Regions from separate parts of the Pseudomonas sp. FME51 genome, predicted to be linked through region 1. Evidence: predicted binding sites of a transcription regulator. Region 1 holds the regulator's gene; each other region holds the start of a gene.
What was found. Region 1 encodes sigma-54, which starts transcription at its own class of promoters, with help from an activator protein. Its sites were predicted from a motif close to ANTGGCATNNANNTTGCTNT; they were not measured.

Region 2: flgB (flagellar basal body rod protein FlgB) is a predicted target of sigma-54. The motif match lies at 2,027-2,046, and genes of this name have one in related genera.
Region 3: fliD (flagellar filament capping protein FliD) is a predicted target of sigma-54. The motif match lies at 5,065-5,084, and genes of this name have one in related genera.

What each region holds. Positions count from the first base shown of each region.
Region 1 covers NZ_JABUYN010000014.1:72,659-79,390, reverse strand. The annotation lists gene lptA (lipopolysaccharide transport periplasmic protein LptA) at 1-88, shown strand, start outside; gene lptB (LPS export ABC transporter ATP-binding protein) at 75-800, shown strand; gene INT39_RS19460 (RNA polymerase factor sigma-54) at 895-2,397, shown strand; gene hpf (ribosome hibernation-promoting factor, HPF/YfiA family) at 2,511-2,819, shown strand; gene ptsN (PTS IIA-like nitrogen regulatory protein PtsN) at 2,836-3,291, shown strand; gene rapZ (RNase adapter RapZ) at 3,297-4,151, shown strand; gene INT39_RS19440 (HPr family phosphocarrier protein) at 4,148-4,426, shown strand; gene pmbA (metalloprotease PmbA) at 4,436-5,797, opposite strand; gene yjgA (ribosome biogenesis factor YjgA) at 5,894-6,418, shown strand; gene egtD (L-histidine N(alpha)-methyltransferase) at 6,494-6,732, shown strand, end outside.
Region 2 covers NZ_JABUYN010000002.1:400,142-406,873, forward strand. The annotation lists gene INT39_RS06295 (chemotaxis protein CheV) at 103-1,035, shown strand; gene INT39_RS06300 (CheR family methyltransferase) at 1,080-1,907, shown strand; gene flgB (flagellar basal body rod protein FlgB) at 2,104-2,508, shown strand; gene flgC (flagellar basal body rod protein FlgC) at 2,511-2,951, shown strand; gene flgD (flagellar hook assembly protein FlgD) at 2,964-3,641, shown strand; gene INT39_RS06320 (flagellar hook protein FlgE) at 3,675-5,195, shown strand; gene flgF (flagellar basal-body rod protein FlgF) at 5,396-6,136, shown strand; gene flgG (flagellar basal-body rod protein FlgG) at 6,165-6,732, shown strand, end outside.
Region 3 covers NZ_JABUYN010000002.1:310,060-316,791, forward strand. The annotation lists partial or broken gene INT39_RS05870 (IS1595 family transposase) at 33-425, shown strand; partial or broken gene INT39_RS05875 (IS5 family transposase) at 535-1,377, shown strand; gene INT39_RS05880 (hypothetical protein) at 1,525-1,884, opposite strand; gene INT39_RS05885 (hypothetical protein) at 2,307-2,489, opposite strand; gene INT39_RS05890 (hypothetical protein) at 2,512-2,805, opposite strand; gene INT39_RS05895 (flagellin) at 2,886-4,550, shown strand; gene INT39_RS05900 (flagellar protein FlaG) at 4,624-4,983, shown strand; gene fliD (flagellar filament capping protein FliD) at 5,148-6,611, shown strand; gene fliS (flagellar export chaperone FliS) at 6,611-6,732, shown strand, end outside.

The DNA.
Region 1 (6,732 bases):
TGCGCAGGACAGCGACTCTGCAGAACGCATCGAAATCATCATCCAGCCACGCAAGCGCACTGAGCCGGTCACCAATGACGAAACTTGAAGCCCGCCACCTGGCCAAGGCCTATAAATCACGCCGGGTCGTAGAGGACGTATCGCTGTCGATCAACAGCGGCGAAATCGTCGGCCTGCTCGGTCCCAACGGCGCCGGCAAGACCACCTGTTTCTACATGATCGTCGGGCTGGTCAAAGCTGATCAGGGCAGTATATTGATCAACGAGCAGGACGTTACCCGCTTGCCCATGCATGGCCGGGCGCGCCAGGGTATCGGCTACCTGCCCCAGGAAGCCTCGATCTTCCGCAAGCTCAGCGTCGCCGACAACATCATGGCGATTCTCGAGACGCGCAAGGACCTGAACCGCAAGGGCCGCGAAGGCAAGCTCGACTCGCTGCTGCGGGAATTTCATATCCATCACCTGCGTGACAGCCTCGGCATGAGCCTGTCAGGCGGCGAACGTCGACGTGCGGAGATTGCCCGGGCACTGGCCACCGACCCGCAGTTCATTCTGCTGGATGAACCCTTCGCGGGAGTTGATCCGATCTCGGTGAATGACATCAAGCAGATCATCCAGCACCTCAAGGACAAAGGCATCGGCGTACTCATCACCGACCACAACGTCCGCGAGACCCTGGATATCTGCGACAAGGCATACATCGTCAACGACGGACACATTATTGCCGAAGGCGGTGCCGAGGAAGTCCTTGCCAACCAGCTGGTGCGAGACGTGTATCTGGGCCACGCCTTCCGTTTGTAATAACTCGACGGATTGAGGCATGCTAGGGCGAATAGCCATGATTTTGTTTTAACCATCAATGGCTTGAAAAAGGCATAAGGTAAACCGCAACACTATGAAACCAACGCTCGTCCTCAAGATGGGGCAGCAGCTGACCATGACTCCACAGCTGCAGCAGGCCATCCGACTGCTTCAACTGTCCAGTCTTGATCTCCAGCAGGAGGTGCAGGAAGCACTGGAAGCCAATCCCATGCTGGAAATGGCCGATGACAGCGATGATGATTTCAGCCCCAGCACCGCCGATACCCCCGGCAGTGACGATGATCCTTCCGCCACTGCATTGCCCGAACCCGTCGCCCTCGACGCAATAGACCAGCACAGCCACAGCGAAGAAGAAGGCAATTGGAACGAGCAGATCCCCAACGATCTGCCGGTCGATACCCAGTGGGAAGATATCTACCAGACCTCCGCCAGCTCCCTGCCCAGCTCCGATGATGAGGATTGGGACTTCACCTCGCGTACCGGCACTGGCGAAACGCTGCAGAGCCATCTGGAATGGCAGCTCAACCTGCTGCCCCTGTCGGATACCGACCATCAGATTGCCATTGCGCTGATCGACGGGATCACTGCCGATGGTTATCTGGAAGAGTCGCTGGAAGACATCCTTGCCTCGCTCGACCCCGATCTCGAGGTAGAACTCGATGAGATCGAAATGGTACTGCACCGGATTCAGCAGTTCGAGCCGACCGGCGTCGGCGCCCGAGATCTGAGCGAATGTCTACGCCTGCAACTGCAGCAGCTGCCCGTCTCCACGCCCCTGCTGGAACAGGCCAAGCAGATCGTCCGTGATCACCTGGAGCTGCTCGGCAGCCGCGACTTCACCCAGCTGATGCGCCGCTCGCGGTTGAAGGAAGATCAGTTGCGCGATGTAGTGGCGCTGATTCAGACCCTGAACCCGCGCCCCGGCGGCGAGATCGCCTCTGGCGAGGCAGAGTATGTGATACCTGACGTCATCGTGCGCCGCGACGAGAACCGCTGGATCGTCGAGCTGAACCAGGAAGCCGCACCCAAGGTGCGGGTCAACAGCCAGTATGCGTCCATGGTCAAACGGGCGGACAGCAGCAGCGACAACACCTACCTGCGCAACCATCTGCAGGAAGCGCGCTGGTTCATCAAGAGCCTGCAGAGCCGCAATGAGACCCTGATGAAGGTTGCCAGCCAGATTGTCGAGCATCAGCGCGGCTTTCTGGAGCACGGCGAAGAGGCCATGAAACCGCTGGTACTGCATGCCATCGCCGAGGCTGTAGGCATGCATGAGTCGACCATTTCGCGGGTGACCACACAGAAATACATGCATACACCACGCGGCATCTTCGAGCTCAAATACTTTTTCTCCAGCCATGTCAGCACGGCTGAAGGCGGAGAATTCTCCTCCACCGCCATTCGCGCTCTAATCAGAAAGCTGGTGGCGGCGGAAAATCCGAAGAAACCATTGAGCGACAGCAAAATCGCTGGTCTACTGGAAGAACAAGGCATCCACGTAGCGCGCCGGACCATCGCCAAATACCGCGAGTCGCTCAATATAGCGCCATCCAGCGAAAGAAAACGCCTGGTTTAAGCCTGTGCACAGGCAGACTCGACTAGAGTCAAGGAATACGAAAACGAGAAGTGGCACCATTGGGGTAACCAGAAACGGGGCCCCGGTTCATAAAGCCAGTCAGGAGAAGTATTATGCAAATGAACATCACGGGTCTTCAACTCGATATCACCGATGCTCTGCGTGATTACGTAACCGAAAAGCTCGCCCGCCTCGAAAGGCACTTCGACAAGATCATCAGCGTCCAGATCACTCTGGAGGTAGACAAGCTCAAGCAGAAGGCCGAAGGTACCCTGCACATCGCCGGCAACGACCTGGTTGCCGAAGCGGAACATACCGATATGTATGCCGCCATTGACCTGCTGGCCGACCGCCTGGATCGCCAGCTGATCAAGCACAAGGAAAAATATATTGGCCGCCAACAGGGCGTCAATGCCCGGTAGGACTTGAAAGAGACCCATGCAAATAGAACACATACTCACCCCCCAGCTCACCTTCGCCGGTGTGCAGGGGGGCTCAAAAAAACGTGTGCTGGAGATGATCGGCAAGATGATCGCCCAGCACACCGAACTGGATTCTGACGCCATTTACGAAAGCCTGATCGCCCGAGAAAAGCTCGGTTCGACCGGTTTTGGTAATGGCATTGCCATCCCCCATTGCCGTTTGGAGCAATGCACGGAAGCCATTGGCGCGCTGTTGCAGCTCAACAGCAAAATCGATTTCGATTCCCTCGATGGCGAGCCCGTTGATCTGATTTTCGTACTGCTGGTACCCCACGAGGCTACCGAGCAGCATTTGCAGATACTCAAGATGCTGGCCGAAAAACTTGATCAGGAAGACCTGCGTGAGGCCCTGCGACAGGCGCCGGATGCAGAAAGCCTGTATCGGGTCATGGTTGGCAACAGCGGAGACTGATAGTAATGCGTTTGGTTGTAGTCAGCGGACGTTCCGGATCCGGCAAAAGTACCGCTCTGCATCTTCTGGAAGACAGTGGCTTCTACTGCATCGACAACTTGCCGGCAGGCCTGCTGCCGGAACTGGCCCGACAGGCCAACAACACCGATTTGAGTCTGCCTAAAGTCGCCATCAGTATCGATGCGCGCAATCTGCCCAGCGATCTTCAACGCTTCCCGGAACTGCTCAAGCAGGTCCGTGATGCGGGCATCCATTGCGACGTGCTGTTCCTCGCCGCCACCGACGAGGTACTGATCAAGCGTTTTTCGGAAACCCGCCGCAAGCACCCGCTGACCGATGGCAACCTCTCGCTCGGCGAGGCAATTGCTACTGAATTGAAGCTGCTCGAACCCATCATCGATCTGGCCAGCCTGAAGATCGATACCAGCCATCTGACGCTGTACCAGTTGCGCGACCTGCTCAAGCAACGCTTGCTCAGCACGCAGAACAACAGTCCCTCGATCCTGATTCAGTCCTTCGGCTTCAAGCGCGGCGTGCCGGTGGATGCCGATCTGGTGTTCGACGTGCGCTGTCTGCCCAACCCCTACTGGAAGCCCGATCTACGGCCGTTTTCCGGCAAGGACCAGCAGATTCGTGACTATCTGGATGCCGAACCCGATGTCCAGGACATGTATCAGGACATCCACCACTTCCTGCAGAAATGGCTGCCGCGCTACGCCGCCGGCGAGCGTAGCTACATGAGTATCGGGATTGGTTGCACCGGTGGGCACCACCGCTCGGTATACATCGCCGAACGTTTGGTGAGAGAGCTCAGCGCAGAGTCTCCGAACCTGCTCATCCGTCACCGGGACCTGCCATGACCCGACTGTGCAAACAGGTAGAGATCATCAACAAACTGGGCCTGCATGCCCGGGCCGCAGCCAAGTTCGTCGGCGTGGCCAAACAACATGATTGCAGCATACAGATCGGCGGTAATGAACAGCAGATGGTCGACGGCAAGAGCATCATGCAGGTCATGATGCTGGCCGCCAGCAAAGGTACTGAAGTCTGCATTATCTGCGAAGGCGATCAAGCCGAGCAGGCAATGGACGAATTGCTCGGGCTGATCAACGACTATTTCGGCGAGGGGGAGTAAAGCGCCGCTTTACGAAGCCCCGCCGACGGTCATTCCGTCTACCAGCCAGCTGCCGGTCAGATAGTTGCCACGCCGCTCGATGTCCGAGCCGACACAGCGCAGATTGCTGAACATGTCTTTCAGGTTGCCGGCAATGGTGACTTCCCGGACCGGGTGACTGATCACGCCATTCTCTACCCAGAAGCCACCCGCTCCCCGGGAATAGTCCCCGGTGACGCCATTGACGCCCTGCCCCATCAATTCGGTGACCAGCAGACCGGTGCCCATTTCCTGCAGCAGCGCCGACAGGTCGCCGGCGTTGGAATTGATATGCAGGTTGTGCACGCCGCCCGCATTGGCAGTACTTGGCAGATTCAGTCGCCGTCCGGAATAGGTGCCCAACACCCAGCTTTGCAGCACACCCTGTTGAATGAAGCTCTGCGCCCGCGTAGCCAGACCATCTCCGTCGAAAGCGGTACTACCCAGCGCCTGGCGCAGATGCGGTCGCTCATCGATGGTGACCCACTCGGGGAATATCGAACTTCCCATGGCGTCCAACAGGAAAGTCGATTGACGGTACACCGCACCGCCGGAAATCGAACCGATCAGCTGCCCAAGCAGACCTGAAGCCTGGTCAGCGGCAAACAGCACGGGTACCTTGGCGGTCTTCACCGGTTTAGCGCCCATCCGTGCCAGCGTGCGCTCAGCGGCCTTGCGGCCCAAGGCCTCCGCACCCATCAGGCGCTCGGCCTTGCGATCCACCGTGTACCAGTAGTCGCGCTGCATGCCATCTTCGGTATTGGCAATCAGCACCGCCGAGGCGCTATGGCGCGTGCCCAGCGAGCTACCGATGAAACCATGGCTATTGCCATACACCCGGCAGCCCTGCTGGCTGCTAATATTGGCGCTGTCGCTGCTCAAGCGTGAATCCATCGCCAGTGCTGCCGCTTCACACTCCAGCGCCCGTTCGATGGCGGTATCGGCATCCAGTGCCCAGGGGTGATACAGGTCCAGGTCGGGAAGGTCATGCGCCATCAATGCCGCGTCAGCGAGACCGGAATAACTGTCTGCAGAGGTATTGCGCGCAATCACCAGCGCCGCCTCGACTGCCGAACGGATCGCCTCGTCGGAGGTATCCGATGTGCTTGCCGAGCCCTTGCGCTGATCCAGGTATAAAGTGATGCCGAATCCCTGATCCCGATTCAGCTCCACGGTTTCCACTTCACCACGGCGTACGCCAACCGACAGCCCGGTATTCTGACTGACCGCCACCTCGCAGGCTGACGCGCCCTGACGGCGGGCCTCGTCGAGAATGAAAGCCACGCGCTGCTCAAGTTGCTGGCACAGGGCGCTGGGGTCGTCATCGTGCTGGACAGGAAGCTGGTCGGTCATATGATCTCCTTGTAAGGCAGCCATTGTACCCCGGACAGCCGGCCTGTGAACGGGTATCATGGCGCATTGAACAGAACCGGCGAACGGGCAGCAACCATGACAGATTTCCCTGAAGAACACGACAACGACGACCAGGAAGACGAGGTAAGCAAAAGTCAGGTCAAGCGCGAGATGCGCGCGTATCAGGAGCTGGGTCTTCGGCTGACTGAGCTCAAGCCTCACCAGTTGGACAAACTGGATCTCACTGACGAGATGCGCAAGGCACTGGAGGAAGCGCACCGTCACACCGCACGCGGCGCACTGAAACGTCACCTGAGTTTCGTTGGCAAGCTGATGCAGGTTCAGGATGTGGAAGCCATTCAGGCCTATCTCGACCGGCTCGACAGCAGCAGTCAGGCCCACGCGCAATTCTTCCATCAAATGGAACGCTGGCGTGATCGCCTGCTTACCGGCAAGCCGGCGGAGCAGCAAGCTTTCATGGAGGCCTACCCGGACGCCGAGCGCCAGACCATTCGTCAACTGGTCCGCCAGGCCATGAAGGAAGCCGCGGAAGGCAAGCCACCCGCTGCATCGCGCAAACTGTTCAAGCTGATCCGCGAAGTCATCGAGAACGCAGCGTAACCCGACGGCAGGGCGAATGGCGATCTGCGGCTGATGTGCTAGTTTCAATGAGACCACCTAGCCACAGGACATGCCGTGAATATCGCCACGCCCTTGCCCCGTCTGGAAAATCTGCTTCCCCCTGATATCGATACCGAGCATCAGCAGCTGCTCGTCGGGCTCATGCAACCTCAAGCCTGTATCAACCCCAAATACTTCTACGACGACACCGGATGCGAGCTATTCACCCGCATCTGCGAGCTCGAGGAGTACTACCTTACCCGCACCGAAGCAGCCATTTTCGAGCGCAGCGCGGATGACATCAGCTCGGCGCT
Region 2 (6,732 bases), on a different contig from region 1:
TGACCTTGGGGTTACGCACGTCAAAATGCCGGCGTCTCTCTATATTGAAGGTATACGCAAGCAAGGACCATGCCGCTCAAACAGTATCCAGAGGAGTTGACGATGGCGGGCATAATGGACTCGGTGGACAAACGCACTCAGCTGGTCGGGCAGAACCGGCTTGAGCTGTTATTGTTCAGGCTGGGCGGCCGGCAGCTGTATGGCATCAACGTGTTCAAGGTAAAGGAAGTGTTGCAATGCCCCCGGCTGACAACGCTGCCCAGGCTGAATCCCGTGGTGCGCGGTGTGGCGCATATTCGCGGCGGCACCTTGCCGATCATAGATCTGAAGCAGGCGACCGGCGGGCGCGCGCTGGAGGATCTGTCCAGCGCCTTTGTCATCATCACCGAATACAACAATCGGGTGCAGGGTTTTCTGGTGCGGGCGGTAGAGCGCATCGTCAACCTGAACTGGTCCGATGTACACCCACCGCCACGTGGTACCGGCCGTGATCATTATCTGACCGCAGTGACGCGGGTGGATGAGCAGATGGTGGAAATCATTGATGTTGAGAAAGTGTTGGCCGAGGTCATCGCCGGAGAAGAGGCCGTACCTCAGCGCGCCGCTGATGCACGGGTGCTTACGGAGGCCGCCAGCCACAAGGTGCTGGTGGTCGATGATTCATCGGTGGCGCGCAAGCAGGTTATCCGTTGTCTGGAAGCACTGGGTATCGAGGTGGTCTCGCTCAACGACGGTAGTGAGGCGCTGAATTGGCTTCAGGCGCAGGCTGATGCCGGGGTGCAAGTGGCCGATTCGCTGCTGATGATGATCTCGGATATCGAAATGCCGGAGATGGACGGCTACACTCTCACTGCTGAGGTGAGAGCCGACCCGCGAATGAAAGACCTGCATGTCATGTTGCATACATCACTCTCCGGCGTATTCAACCAGGCGATGGTGCGCAAGGTCGGAGCGGATGATTTTCTGGCAAAGTTCTCACCAGACGATCTCGCCGAACGGGTTATTCAGCGATTGCAGACGGTAGGCGAGGCATAATGCAATGAGGATGTTCCTCATGCATCTGGACTGGAGCATTGTGTGTGACGGCAGTTGATCAGAGCTTCAACCTGTTCCGGGACTTTCTTGAAAGGACCTGCGGCATCGTGCTCGGTGATAATAAACAGTATCTGGTGGCCAGCCGGCTCAACCGATTGCTGGAGCAGCGAGGTATTCGCGATCTTGGCGAGTTGATGCGACACATGCAGAAACAGCCACATTCAGGGCTGCGCGAGATCGTGGTGGACGCCATGACGACCAACGAAACTCTATGGTTTCGTGATGCTTATCCATTCGAAATCCTGAAGAATCGACTGATACCTGAATTCGTCAGCAACCAGCCGGGGCAGCGCCTGCGCATCTGGTCGGCGGCCTGCTCATCGGGGCAGGAGCCCTATTCGTTGAGCATGACCATCGATGAGTACGAGCGGGCCAACCCAGGTCAGTTGCGTGGGGGTGGGCAGATTGTTGCCACCGAAATTTCCCCGAGCATGCTGACGGCCGCCAAAGCGGCGCAATATGACAGTCTGGCCATTGCCCGCGGCTTGTCCCAGGAGCGTTTGACCCGCTATTTCGATGAGCTTGCACCCGGCCGCTGGTCGGTAAAAATGCCGGCACGCAGCCGTGTGGAGTTCCGTCAGCTCAACCTGCTCGACAGTTACAGCATTCTCGGCAAGTTCGATATCGTATTCTGCCGCAACGTGCTCATCTATTTTTCCGCAGAAGTCAAAAAGGACATCCTGCGCCGCATCCACGCCACACTCAAACCGGGTGGCTACCTCATGCTCGGCGCCTCTGAGGCGTTGAATGGTCTGCCGGAGTTGTACCGCATGGTGCAATGCAGCCCGGGAATCATCTATCAGGCCCGCTGAGTCTCTGTGGGCCCCGCTGATTGCCGGTTGCCCTTGCAGGCTTGCCGTTGGGCGGAAATCCCTTGCCGCTTCGTCGATTCTTGATTGAATAACTTATTGATTTATAAGGTTAAATTTGTAATGGCATAACTATTGCTAAAGCTGATGGCAGCGGCAATAGAACTCTGGCCGTCGGGCCACAGTGAGGAATGTCATTATGAGTTTGAGTTTCGATCGCGCTCTGGGAGTGCATGAAAAGGCACTGGCCTTTCGTGCCGACCGTGCCGGGGTGTTGGCCAACAATATCGCCAACGCCGATACGCCCAATTACCAAGCCCGTGACCTGGACTTTGCCGCCGTGCTGGAAGCCCAGCAGACGGGTGGAGATCAGGGCTTCCAGGCGGCGCGCACACATGCCCGACACCTGGATGTCGAGGGCTTCATCGATCAGGCCGCCGGCCTGCGCTATCGCATTCCTTACCAACCGTCGGTCGACGGCAATACCGTGGAAACGCAGGCTGAGCAGGCCCGCTATGCGGAAAACGCCGTCGATTTTCAGGCCAGCTTCACTTTCCTCAACAGCAAATTCAAAGGGTTGATGACAGCCCTGCGCGGAGACTGATCATGTCGCTCAATCAGGTATTTGATATTGCCGGTTCCGGCATGAATGCACAGTCTCTGCGGCTTAATACCGTAGCCAGCAATATGGCCAACGCCGAGACCGTTTCCAGCAGCATCGACCAGACTTACCGCGCCCGCCAGGCTGTGTTTGCCACTGTATTCAATGAGCAGCAGGCCATGGGCGGATCCTTGTTCGCGCCGGCGGACCAGGCAGGACAGGGTGTGCAGGTGCTGGGTGTGGTGGAGTCGGATGCCGAGCTGCAAACGCGCTACGAGCCTGATCACCCCATGGCGAACGAAGAGGGCTATGTGTTCTACCCGAACGTGAACGTGGTGGAAGAGATGGCCAACATGATGGCCGCCTCGCGGGCCTATCAGACCAATGTGGAAATCATGAATACCGCAAAAACCATGCTGCAGCGCGTGCTGACGCTGGGCCAATAAGGGAGTGGGCGAATGAGCAATATAAGCGTCGGCAACAGCCTGCTGGATCAATATCAGGTTGATCAGGGCCGTTTTGCCAAGGGTGATGAGCTGGGCAAGAACGAATTTCTCGAGCTGCTGGTCGCGCAGCTGAATAACCAGGATCCGATGTCGCCCCAGGAAAACGGCGAATTCATCGCCCAGCTGGCGCAGTTCAGTACCGTCGAAGGTATCGAGAAAATGAATAGCTCGATCGATGCCATGGCCAGCAGCTTCCAGTCTTCCCAAGCGCTGCAGGCCTCCTCGTTGGTGGGCCGGACCGTGATAATTCCAACGGATCAGGCGATGGTCGATCCTCAGGCCGGCTTTACCGGCCAGCTGGCATTGCCGCAGGCCAGCGGTGCGGTAACGGTGAGTGTCTATGACGACGCGGGCAGCGTGGTCTCCACCATCAATCTGGGCGCGCAGGAAGCGGGTATCAACGAGTTTGCCTGGGACGGAAAAGATGCCAGCGGCAATGTCTTGCCGGCCGGCAAATACCGTTTCGAGGGGCAGGCCAGCATCAACGGTGAAACCATCCAGCTGGCTACCTTGCTGCCGGCGAATGTGGACAGCGTCTCGCTGGGGGTCGGCCACGGCGGTGAAATGGTTCTCAACCTGGCGGGGCTGGGCAGTATCGGCCTGTCAGAAGTCTTCACAATCGGTAAGTAAGCGTCGTCCGACACGTATCAACAGGAGTCAATCATGTCTTTCAATATCGGTCTCAGTGGTATCCGGGCGGCATCTTCCGATCTGAATATCACCGGTAACAACATCGCCAACGCCAGTACCGTGGGCTTCAAGAGCTCGCGTGCGGAGTTTGGCGATGTCTACGCGGCATCCATTCTGGGTACCGGCAGTAATGCCCAGGGCAGTGGCGTAGTGTTGAACAACGTCGCGCAGATCTTTACCCAGGGCAATATCAATTACACCGAGAACAGCCTGGATCTGGCGATCAACGGCAATGGCTTCTTCGTTACCAGCAACAACGGTGCGCTGAGCTACACCCGCGCCGGCTATTTTGGCACCAATCAGGAAGGTTTCATCGTCAACAATAATGGCGAGCGCCTGCAGGGTTACGGCGTTGATCTGCTGACTGGTAAGGTCAACGAAGGGGTGCCGACTGATCTTAGGGTTGATACTAGGGCGGCCAACCCGAATCCTACCAGCAAGGTAGCCTCGACCTTGAACCTGAACTCCGCCAGTGTCAGATTGCCGGCATGGGAGAGCGCATATGATCAGGCACGTGACGCGGCGTTGGCGCCTTCGGACGAAGAGCTTGCCCCAATCAAAGCGGAAAGCGAGGCTGCCCGTGCTGCTTTCGACAGTGTGATTTCTGATCCGAGCTCGTCGCCGGAGGATATTGCCACGGCTAAGGCGGAAGCACAGAAAGCCTATCAGGATACTTACGATGCAGGTGTCGCGACACTGCTGTCGACACGAACGCCTGAGCAGCATGCAGCTGCTGAAGTTGCTGGTCAGGCAGCTGCCAGAGCAAGCTTCGATCCTGCCGACTCGTCGACCTTTAACAGCTCTACATCAGTGAACGTATTCGATAGTCAGGGCAACGCCCATGTCATGACCAAGTACTTTGTCAAAAATGACAGTAACAGTTGGGATATGCATGTGATGATCGGCGGTAAGCCGGTGGATTTGAACGGCGAGGCAGGACCGGCTCAGCTCAGCTTTTCAAGCACTGGGCAGTTGCAGACCGAGCAGCCGATCGCAATAACCGGCTGGACGCCGCGGGACATGGCTGGACAGCCTACGGGCGCCATTTCGCCAGCGAGCTTCGATCTGAGTCTCAATGGTTCCACGCAGTACGCCGCCGCCTTCGCAGTGACTGCAGTATCTCAGGACGGTTATACCACTGGTGACCTTGCCGGTCTGGAGATTGACGATCAAGGTATGTTGATTGCGCGCTACACCAACGGCCAGACCAAGACCCAGGGCCAATTGGTGCTGGCGACCTTCGCCAACCAGCAGGGGCTGACACCACTGGGTGATACCGCATGGGCTCAGTCGAGCAGCTCCGGCGGGCCGGTGATCGGTGCGCCAGGTACCGGCACTCAAGGCCTGATTCAGTCCGGCGCGCTGGAACAATCCAACGTTGATCTGTCGGAGATGCTGATCAACCTGATTGTTGCCCAGCGCAACTATCAGGCCAATGCCAAAACCATCCAGACCGAAGATGCTGTAACGCAGACCATCATCAATCTGCGTTAAGCATTACTCGCGCTGATAAAGCGGCAACAGCGGCAACCCGACTTGCCTCTGTTGCCGCTTTTTTATTTTTAATTTTTTTAACTTATTGATTTTATTTAGTTAAGTGGCTTCTTTCGCAGTTGGCACGATACCTGCTTTGTTCTATGCCGAGATCATTCAAAGCGGCAATTTCCCGTCAGATTGCCGAAGCGGAGTAGAGCGTGGATAAATCCCTCTTTCTTTCCATGAGCGGCGCCAGTCAGAACATGCTGGCCCAGCGCGCCCATGCCAATAATCTGGCCAACGTCAGCACCACCGGTTTTCGTCGGGATTTCGAGCAGGCCCGCTCCATGCCGGTGTTTGGTGAAGGTTTGCCAACCCGCGCGTACGCCATGACAGAGCGCCCCGGAACCGATATGTCGTCCGGCACGCTGCAGGAAACCGGGCGCGATCTGGATGTCGCCGTTGAAGGTGAAGGCTGGATTGCGGTGCAGGCGCCCGATGGGGGCGAGGCCTACACCCGCGCCGGCAACCTCAAAATCGACGTGTTTGGCATCCTGCGCACCAGCGGCGGTTTGCCGGTACTCGGCAATGCCGGTCCGGTTGCCTTGCCGCCGGCAGACAAGGTGGAAATCGGCACCGACGGCACCATCAGCTTCCGTGCCCAGGGTGAAGCCCCTAACGTGCTGGCCGAGGTGGATCGCATCAAGCTGGTAAGGCCCGATCAGGCCACTATGCACAAGGGTGAAGATGGCCTGATGCGGATGAATGACGGCCAGGAACAGCCGGCTGACGGTGCCGTGACCCTGGTCACCGGTTTTCTCGAAGGCAGCAACGTCAATGCGGTGGAAGAGATGACCGCCATGCTGTCCCTGGCTCGGCAGTTCGAGCTGCACATCAAGATGATGCGCACCGCTGAAGAGAACGCCCAGGCCACCAACAAACTTCTGCAGATCAGCTGATCATTTCTGACCAGCTAGGAGACACGACATGCACGCAGCACTGTGGGTAAGCAAGACCGGTCTGTCCGCCCAGGACACCATGCTCAGCACCATTTCCAACAACCTGGCCAACGTTTCGACTACCGGCTTCAAGCGTGATCGCCCGGAGTTCGAGGATCTGTTGTATCAGATCAAGCGCCAGCCAGGAGCTCAAAGCACCCAAGATACGCAGCTCCCGTCGGGTCTGCAGCTGGGTTCCGGGGTGCGCGTGGCCGGTACCCAGAAAATCTTCACCACCGGCACCTTGCAGACCACCGAGCAACCGCTGGATATGGCCATCAATGGTCGTGGTTTCTTCCAGATCCTGATGCCCGACGGCAACATCGGCTACACCCGCGACGGCAGTTTCCACCTGGATTCCGACGGCCGCGTCGTCACCTCCAATGGCTACCCGCTGGAGCCGGGCATCACCCTGCCTGACGAAGTACAGACCTTCACCGTCGGTGAAGACGGCACTGTATCGATTTCCCAGTTTGGTGATGCCGCTGTTCAGGAGCTGGGCGTGCTGCAGACGGCCGACTTCATCAACCCGGCAGGACTGCAGGCCATTGGCGGAA
Region 3 (6,732 bases), on a different contig from region 1:
TCAGCTCAGCGCCTAGCAGAAATCCACTCTCCAGCGCGCCCCGCAAGCGCGGTGGTCGGGGTACCGGGCCAGATCAGATCCCTGTCATGGTCGTCCGTGATCGCGAGGGACACACCGCTGACTTTCAGCTGGAGAAACTCGACGCGGTTCATGTCAGTGCCGCGCTAAAGCCATTGGTGGATCAAGCATCGGTTCTTTGTACGGATGGCGCAGCAGTCTATGCCGCATTTGCACGTCGCAACGGGATCACCCACAAAGTGGTGCATGCGAGGTCCGGGTTACGTGTCCAGGAAGCGGCCTTCCATATCCAGAACGTCAACGCTTATCACAGTCGTCTGAAGGGGTGGATGGTACGTTTCCATGGGGTAGCGACCAAATACCTGGTCAATTACCTGGGCTGGCGCCGCAAGCTTGAACGCTACTGACAGGTAATCCAGCCCAGTGAGCGGAGCGAACGGTTTGAACCATTTGTTAGGGTTTGTCTGAAAAGTCGGTTTGGCTAAAATACTGCCGTCTGTTGCTTCGAGTGTAGTCATGTCAGGTCGTTACGAGATATCCGCCCAGCGCTTGGCACTGATTGAAGCTATCGTTTCCCCACCCCAGCATATGGGCCGTCTCGGGCGTGATGACCGTCAGATGCTCAACGGCATCTTCTGGATTCTATGCTCAGGCGCCAAATGGCGCGATCTTCCTGAGCGCTATGGCCCTTGGAAGACGGTGTGCCAGCGTTTCAGGCGATGGCGTGATGACGGTACCTTTGAGCAAGTTCTGCGGCATTTGCATCTGCACTTACGTGAAGGTGGTCTGATTGGCCTGGACACTTGGATGGTCGATTCAACGTCGATTCGTGCAACCAGAGCCGCTAGTGGTACTGGAAAAAAGGGGTTTGCAAGAAGCTGCGCACCAATGTCTCGGCCGCAGTCGCGGGGGACTGACCACCAAAATCCATTTAGCCTGCGATAGCCATGGTTATCCGCTGGCTGTGATGCTGGCACCTGGGCAGGACGCTGGCTCACGCCCTTGCTTGAGCAGATCAGCCTTCCAGGCAGTAAAGGTCGCCCACGAAAGCGCTGTCGGTATGTGCTGGCCGACAAGGGTTATGACAGATAGGTCTTGCGCCAATACTGCGACCGGTACGGCATGAAGCCGATCATTCCTTTGCGCCAGATGCACCGCAAGCCCAGGCCGGGCTTGCCTCGACTGTTTGACAGGCCTCAGTAAAAAAAGCGTAATGTCATTGAGCAACTATTCAGTTGGTTGAAGGAGAAGCGCCGTCTTTGCAGTCGCTATGACAAGCTGGCCAGCAGCTTCAAGGCGATGGTCACACTGGCCTGCATCGAGAAATGCTTGAGGGCGGACTGTTCAGACACACCCTAGCACTCATTTACATACAGGAAGTTCGGCAATTCGAAAAGATTTGCAGCGAGGACAAAATAAGCCAATGCGAACTTTTCGGGTGAAGCCATAGCCACATTTTTTGCATTTAAAAAAATATGGAGCACCTGGCTTGAATGCGAACATGATTTATTTCCGACTCAGTTTCAATTTGTTTTCTTGACTGCTGACTACCTTGTACTTTCGGAGAGAGTTCAAAGCACTAATGCTGCCAGCAGATATTGCAATTGCTACTGCAGATGTTGCTGCAGAAAAACCAAGTACAGAAACTGCTCCGATACCAACTGCGCCGGCCACTGGAGCGCCAGTTCCGCCGGATCCAAGTGTAATAGCGACGGCGATTCCGATTGCACCAATTGCTACAGCCCAAGCAACTTTTCCTGTTGCTTTAATCTTGAGAACTTTTGTCGTTAGATCTCCTTCGATTTCTATAGTGTCTTGATCAATTTTGAGGGCTTCCCCAAGTTCTTTCTCTGTTGTGATCGCCATTGATATTTCCTATGAGTGATAACGCTTGGTTAAGGGGGCGGGCTTTAGCCTGGCCCTAGTGAACGTAGAGAACGGCTTGAACCATTTTGTTAGGCCGTTTCGGGCTACTTATTTTTCATGGGGCAGTTTCTGGCGTCGTGGTTTCTGCCATTACAGATACTGCATCTTCTTGCTTCTGGGCACGTTTGAGCGTTATGCCCGGATTTGTTACATACAGAGCAGCGTGAAACATTGGGGCAGTTTCTGAGAGTGTGGTTTCCTGCACCACAAGCACTACATGACATGGACTGATATCCTTTAAATTGCTTTTGTAGGTGAGTGACTTTTAAGTAGTAAGTGTTTTATATTCCGGGTCGTAATCTCTGTTTTCAAGTTGTTTGTAGGCTGCAGATGACTTAAGTGGTGAGCTGGCCTTTGCTTTTTTATGATACGCATAAGCTCGCCATCATTCTTTCCTGGCATTTCTTCGTTGTATTGCGCTGAGCGCTTACTTCGTTTAAAGCATAGCTGCCTGTCCTTAATTCCAGTTCTCCTGCTTTTTTCCAAAAACTCATATGTGACTCTTTTGGATGGTTGTGGATATGCTTAAGGTGATCGTTGGGCATGCTCATAGCTTCCTGTGGTGCTTCAGGCCACCGTGATGTCCGTATGATTCCAAAATAATATGACGAAAGCCATAGCGGAATAGCTTTTGGTGCAAGGGAGGCTTTTGCGGGTGGTGGGTAGTCTTTCATCGAGCTGGTGCTCGACGTTCCCAGGGGGGGCGCAGCAGGCAAGGGGGGCTAAAGATTTTTCTGGGGCTACCGATAACCTTGCATCGGCGGCAGGTGCTTTCTGGCCTGTCAACCCACCAGGAAAGTTTTCTGAAAAAAGATTAAAGCTCCTGGCCAGTACGCCGATAAAGAGATCGAACGCGAACATTATGGGTGTCTGGGCAAAGCCTGACCCATGAGTCGCTTGCTCAGACAAATATTGATTTTTGGTCTAACGGAGAATTACCCATGGCCCTTACAGTAAACACTAACGTTGCTTCTCTGAACGCCCAGCGTAACCTGGGTGGTTCTACCAATGCTCTGTCCACTTCGCTGGAGCGTCTGTCTTCCGGTTCGCAGATCAACAGCGCGAAAGACGACGCTGCTGGCCTGCAAATTTCCAACCGTCTGACCAGCCAGATCAATGGTCTGAACGTGGCGGTGAAGAACGCCAATGACGGTGTCTCCATCGCGCAGACTGCTGAAGGTGCGATGCAGGAAACCACCAACCTGATGCAGCGTATGCGTGACCTGGCTCTGCAATCGGCTAACGGTTCCAACAGTGACACCGAGCGCTCTGCGCTGCAGCAGGAGTTCTCTGCTCTGTCCGGTGAGCTGACCCGTATTGCTGAAACCACCGCTTTCGGTGGTAAGAAACTGCTGGATGGCTCGATGGGCAATACCAGCTTCCAGATCGGTTCCAATGCTAACGAAACTGTGTCCTTTGGTCTGAGCGATACCAGTGCTGCCGCGCTGCGTGGTTCGCACAGTAGTGCGACTGTGGCAGGTAGTGATGCCGCCGGCATGAAGGGGGAAGTCGTTGGTAATGTGATTCGCTTTGGTGTAACAACTGGTACCTTCGGAGCCCCGGCTGCTGATGAAACAGCAGACCTGTCTGTTAATGGCACCAAGATTTCGTTTGACGAAGATGCGGACCTCGCCGCTGTCATTGATGCAGTTAACGAAGGAACTTCAGCCCACGGTGTTACAGCAGTAGAAAGTACTGGTCAAATATCCTTCACTAGTGCGACTAGCGCTACAATCAGTGGCCTAGGTGGCCTTGGTTTCGACGTTGATTCGATTGCTCTAGCCGCTCCAGAAGATGGCACCGCAATACCTGGGCTGGCAGGTAATATCCTTGTCAACGGGAATCAGGTTGAGATCGCAGATGATGATACGCTGACTGCTATTGCAACGAGCATTACCGAGGCTTTGGCTGGTGAGGGCAAGGCCGAAGTTAAAGATGGGCGATTGATCTTGACCTCGGCTGTTGGTGAGGCGATTGCTCTGGCGGATGAAAACGACAACGAAGGTCTGCTTGGTAAGCTTGGCCTGACCGCCGGTACTACCCAGGCCAAGCTGGAGGCGAATACTTCCATCACCCTGAATGGCACCGAAATCAAGCTGGACAAAGGCAGTGATATGGAAGCCATTGTGACCGCGATCAACACCGCCAGCACCGGGGTAACCGCGACCAACAATGGTGGTGAGCTGGGTCTGTTCTCGCAGAATAATTTCAGCATCGCTGATGGTGCTGCCGGCACTGGCTTGGAGGCACTGGGTCTGGAGGCTGGTAGTCATACTGCGGTCACTCAGGAGTCCACTGTGGCCAACCTGGACATCACCACCGCTGAAGGTGCTCAGCAGGCGATCCAGGTGCTGGACGGCTCCATTGCCCAGATCGACAGCGAACGTGCCAAGCTCGGTGCGGTGCAGAACCGCTTCGAGTCGACCATCAGCAACTTGCAGAACATCAGCGAGAACGCTTCTGCCGCACGCGGTCGGATCGTTGACACTGACTACGCTGCCGAGTCGGCCAACCTGGCTAAGCAGCAGATCATGCAGCAGGCAGGTACGGCGATGCTGGCTCAGGCTAACCAGTTGCCGCAGGCAGTCCTCAGCCTGCTTGGCTAAGGTAGGCTAGCGGTATGACGGGCGGGGGAAGGGGCGACTCTTCTCCCGCTTTGTCCTGTGTGGAGGAAAGACCATGGATATGGGATCACTTGCCAGCAGGGTGGGCGTAGGCACGACAGTACCTGCTGCCAAAACGAATGAAATAAAAGCCGCGACCGCAACCATGGAGGTTGCCGAGACGCGCAAGAATGACAGCATAACCGAACCGGATCGCGAGCAGGTGCTGGCGGCGGTGACGGAGATGCAGGATTATGTAGATGCGGCCGGACGTAATATCCAGTTTCAGCTGGATGATGACAGCGGGCGCATGGTAGTGAAGGTGACCGAGGCCAGTACCGGTGATGTGATTCGTCAGATGCCCTCGGAGGAAGCGCTGCGGTTGGCGGAGAATATGGCCGAGATTCGCAGTGTTCTGTTCAGTGGTGAGGCGTGATGGGTTTGGAGGGTCGAGTTCCATCTCGACCAGCGGAGTTACCAGCTACCCTGAATGGTCGAGATGGAACTCGACCCTCCATGTGGCACGATTTCTGCTTTGGGTAGTGTGAGGTTTCTTTTTCAGCAGCGAAGCGTCAATAAACGGGCGCGGAGGGTAGGGTTATGGCAATTTCCGGAATTCCTGGTCTGGGTTCAGGTATGGACGTCGGGGGTATGGTCCAAGCGTTGGTGAATGCCGAGGCAGCACCCAAGACGGCGCAGCTTGATAACCTGGAAAAAGCCACGACTTCCAAGGTCTCGGCGTTGGGCCAGTTTCGCAGTGCCCTGTCGACCTTCCAGACTGCCCTCGGCAAACTCAACGATGCTTCCCTGTTCGAGAAGCGCAGCGCCACTTCCAGTGCTGCGGATACCGTCAGTATCACGGCGGACTCCAAGGCGATTGCCGGTAACTACAATGTGCAGGTATTCAACCTGGCGCAGACCAGCAAGGTGGCTCTGGCCGGTTTCGAGAATGCCAGTGATGCCATCGGCAGCGGTACCCTGACTATTAATATCGGCGACGAGTCGCTGGATATCGATGTGACTGACGCCAGCCTTACCGATATCCGCGATGCGATCAACGCAGCCGGGAAAGACCAGGGGCTGAGTGCGACCATCGTCAATGACCCGAGCGGCAAGGGTGGGGCGCGGCTGGTGTTGAGTTCGGACAAGTCGGGTACCGGCAACGATATCAGCGTGGCGGTGTCGGCGGACGCCACGGGTGATCTGGGCAGGCTGACATTCCAGCCGACGTCGGGCGCCGACGAGGACTTCCAGCCTACCCCGGTGGATGCGGACAACCCCCGCGCCGCTCGGGTCATCAGCTACTCCCGCGACGCCAATCTGGCCATTGACGGGATCAATCTGAGCAGTGCCAGCAATACCGTCGAAGACGCTATCGAGGGCGTGACCCTGACGCTCAAGGCGGCCCAGACAGAGGACGCGCTGACAAACGCGGAAACCATTAATCTGCGCGTGGCCGAAGACAAGGCCGGTGTCAGAACCTCGATCACCGAATTTGTCGACGCCTATAACAAGATGCTCGAGTCCATCAACAGCTTGACCAGTGTGGTATCGGTTGGTGGTGATGATGGTGAGCCGCTGGCGGCTGCGCTGGTAGGCGACTCGTCGGTGCGCTCGTTCATGAGTGCGATGCGCAGTGAGCTGGGTTCAGTGGCTGGTGGTGATGGCATCCGTATTCTGGCGGATATCGGTATTACCACCCAGCGCGACGGTACGCTGGGGGTGGACAACACCAAGCTGAACAAGGCGCTGGATAACAACTTCGAGCAGGTGAACGGCTTCTTCACCGGCGACCAGGGGCTGACGGCCCGCCTGGAATCCAAGGTGAAGCCCTACACCGAGTCCGGTGGCATTCTGGAGAACCGTACCACGGCGTTGCAGAACACCTTGTCCAGCGTGGATGACCAGCGCGAGACCCTGGCCACTCGCTTGACCAAGCTGGAATCGCGCCTGTTCGCCCAGTTCAATGCCATGGACATGCTGATATCGCAGATGAGCAGCACCGGCAACTTCCTGACTGCCCAGCTCGACAGCCTGCCCGGCGTCGTGAAAAAGGACACATAATGAAAAGCCCCATCGATACCTACAAGCAGGTCAACCTGGCGCAGGAAGTCTCTCAGTACCGCGCCGTGCAGTTGCTGCTGGCCGGCGCCATTGAGCGTATCAAGCTGGCGCGGCATGCCCA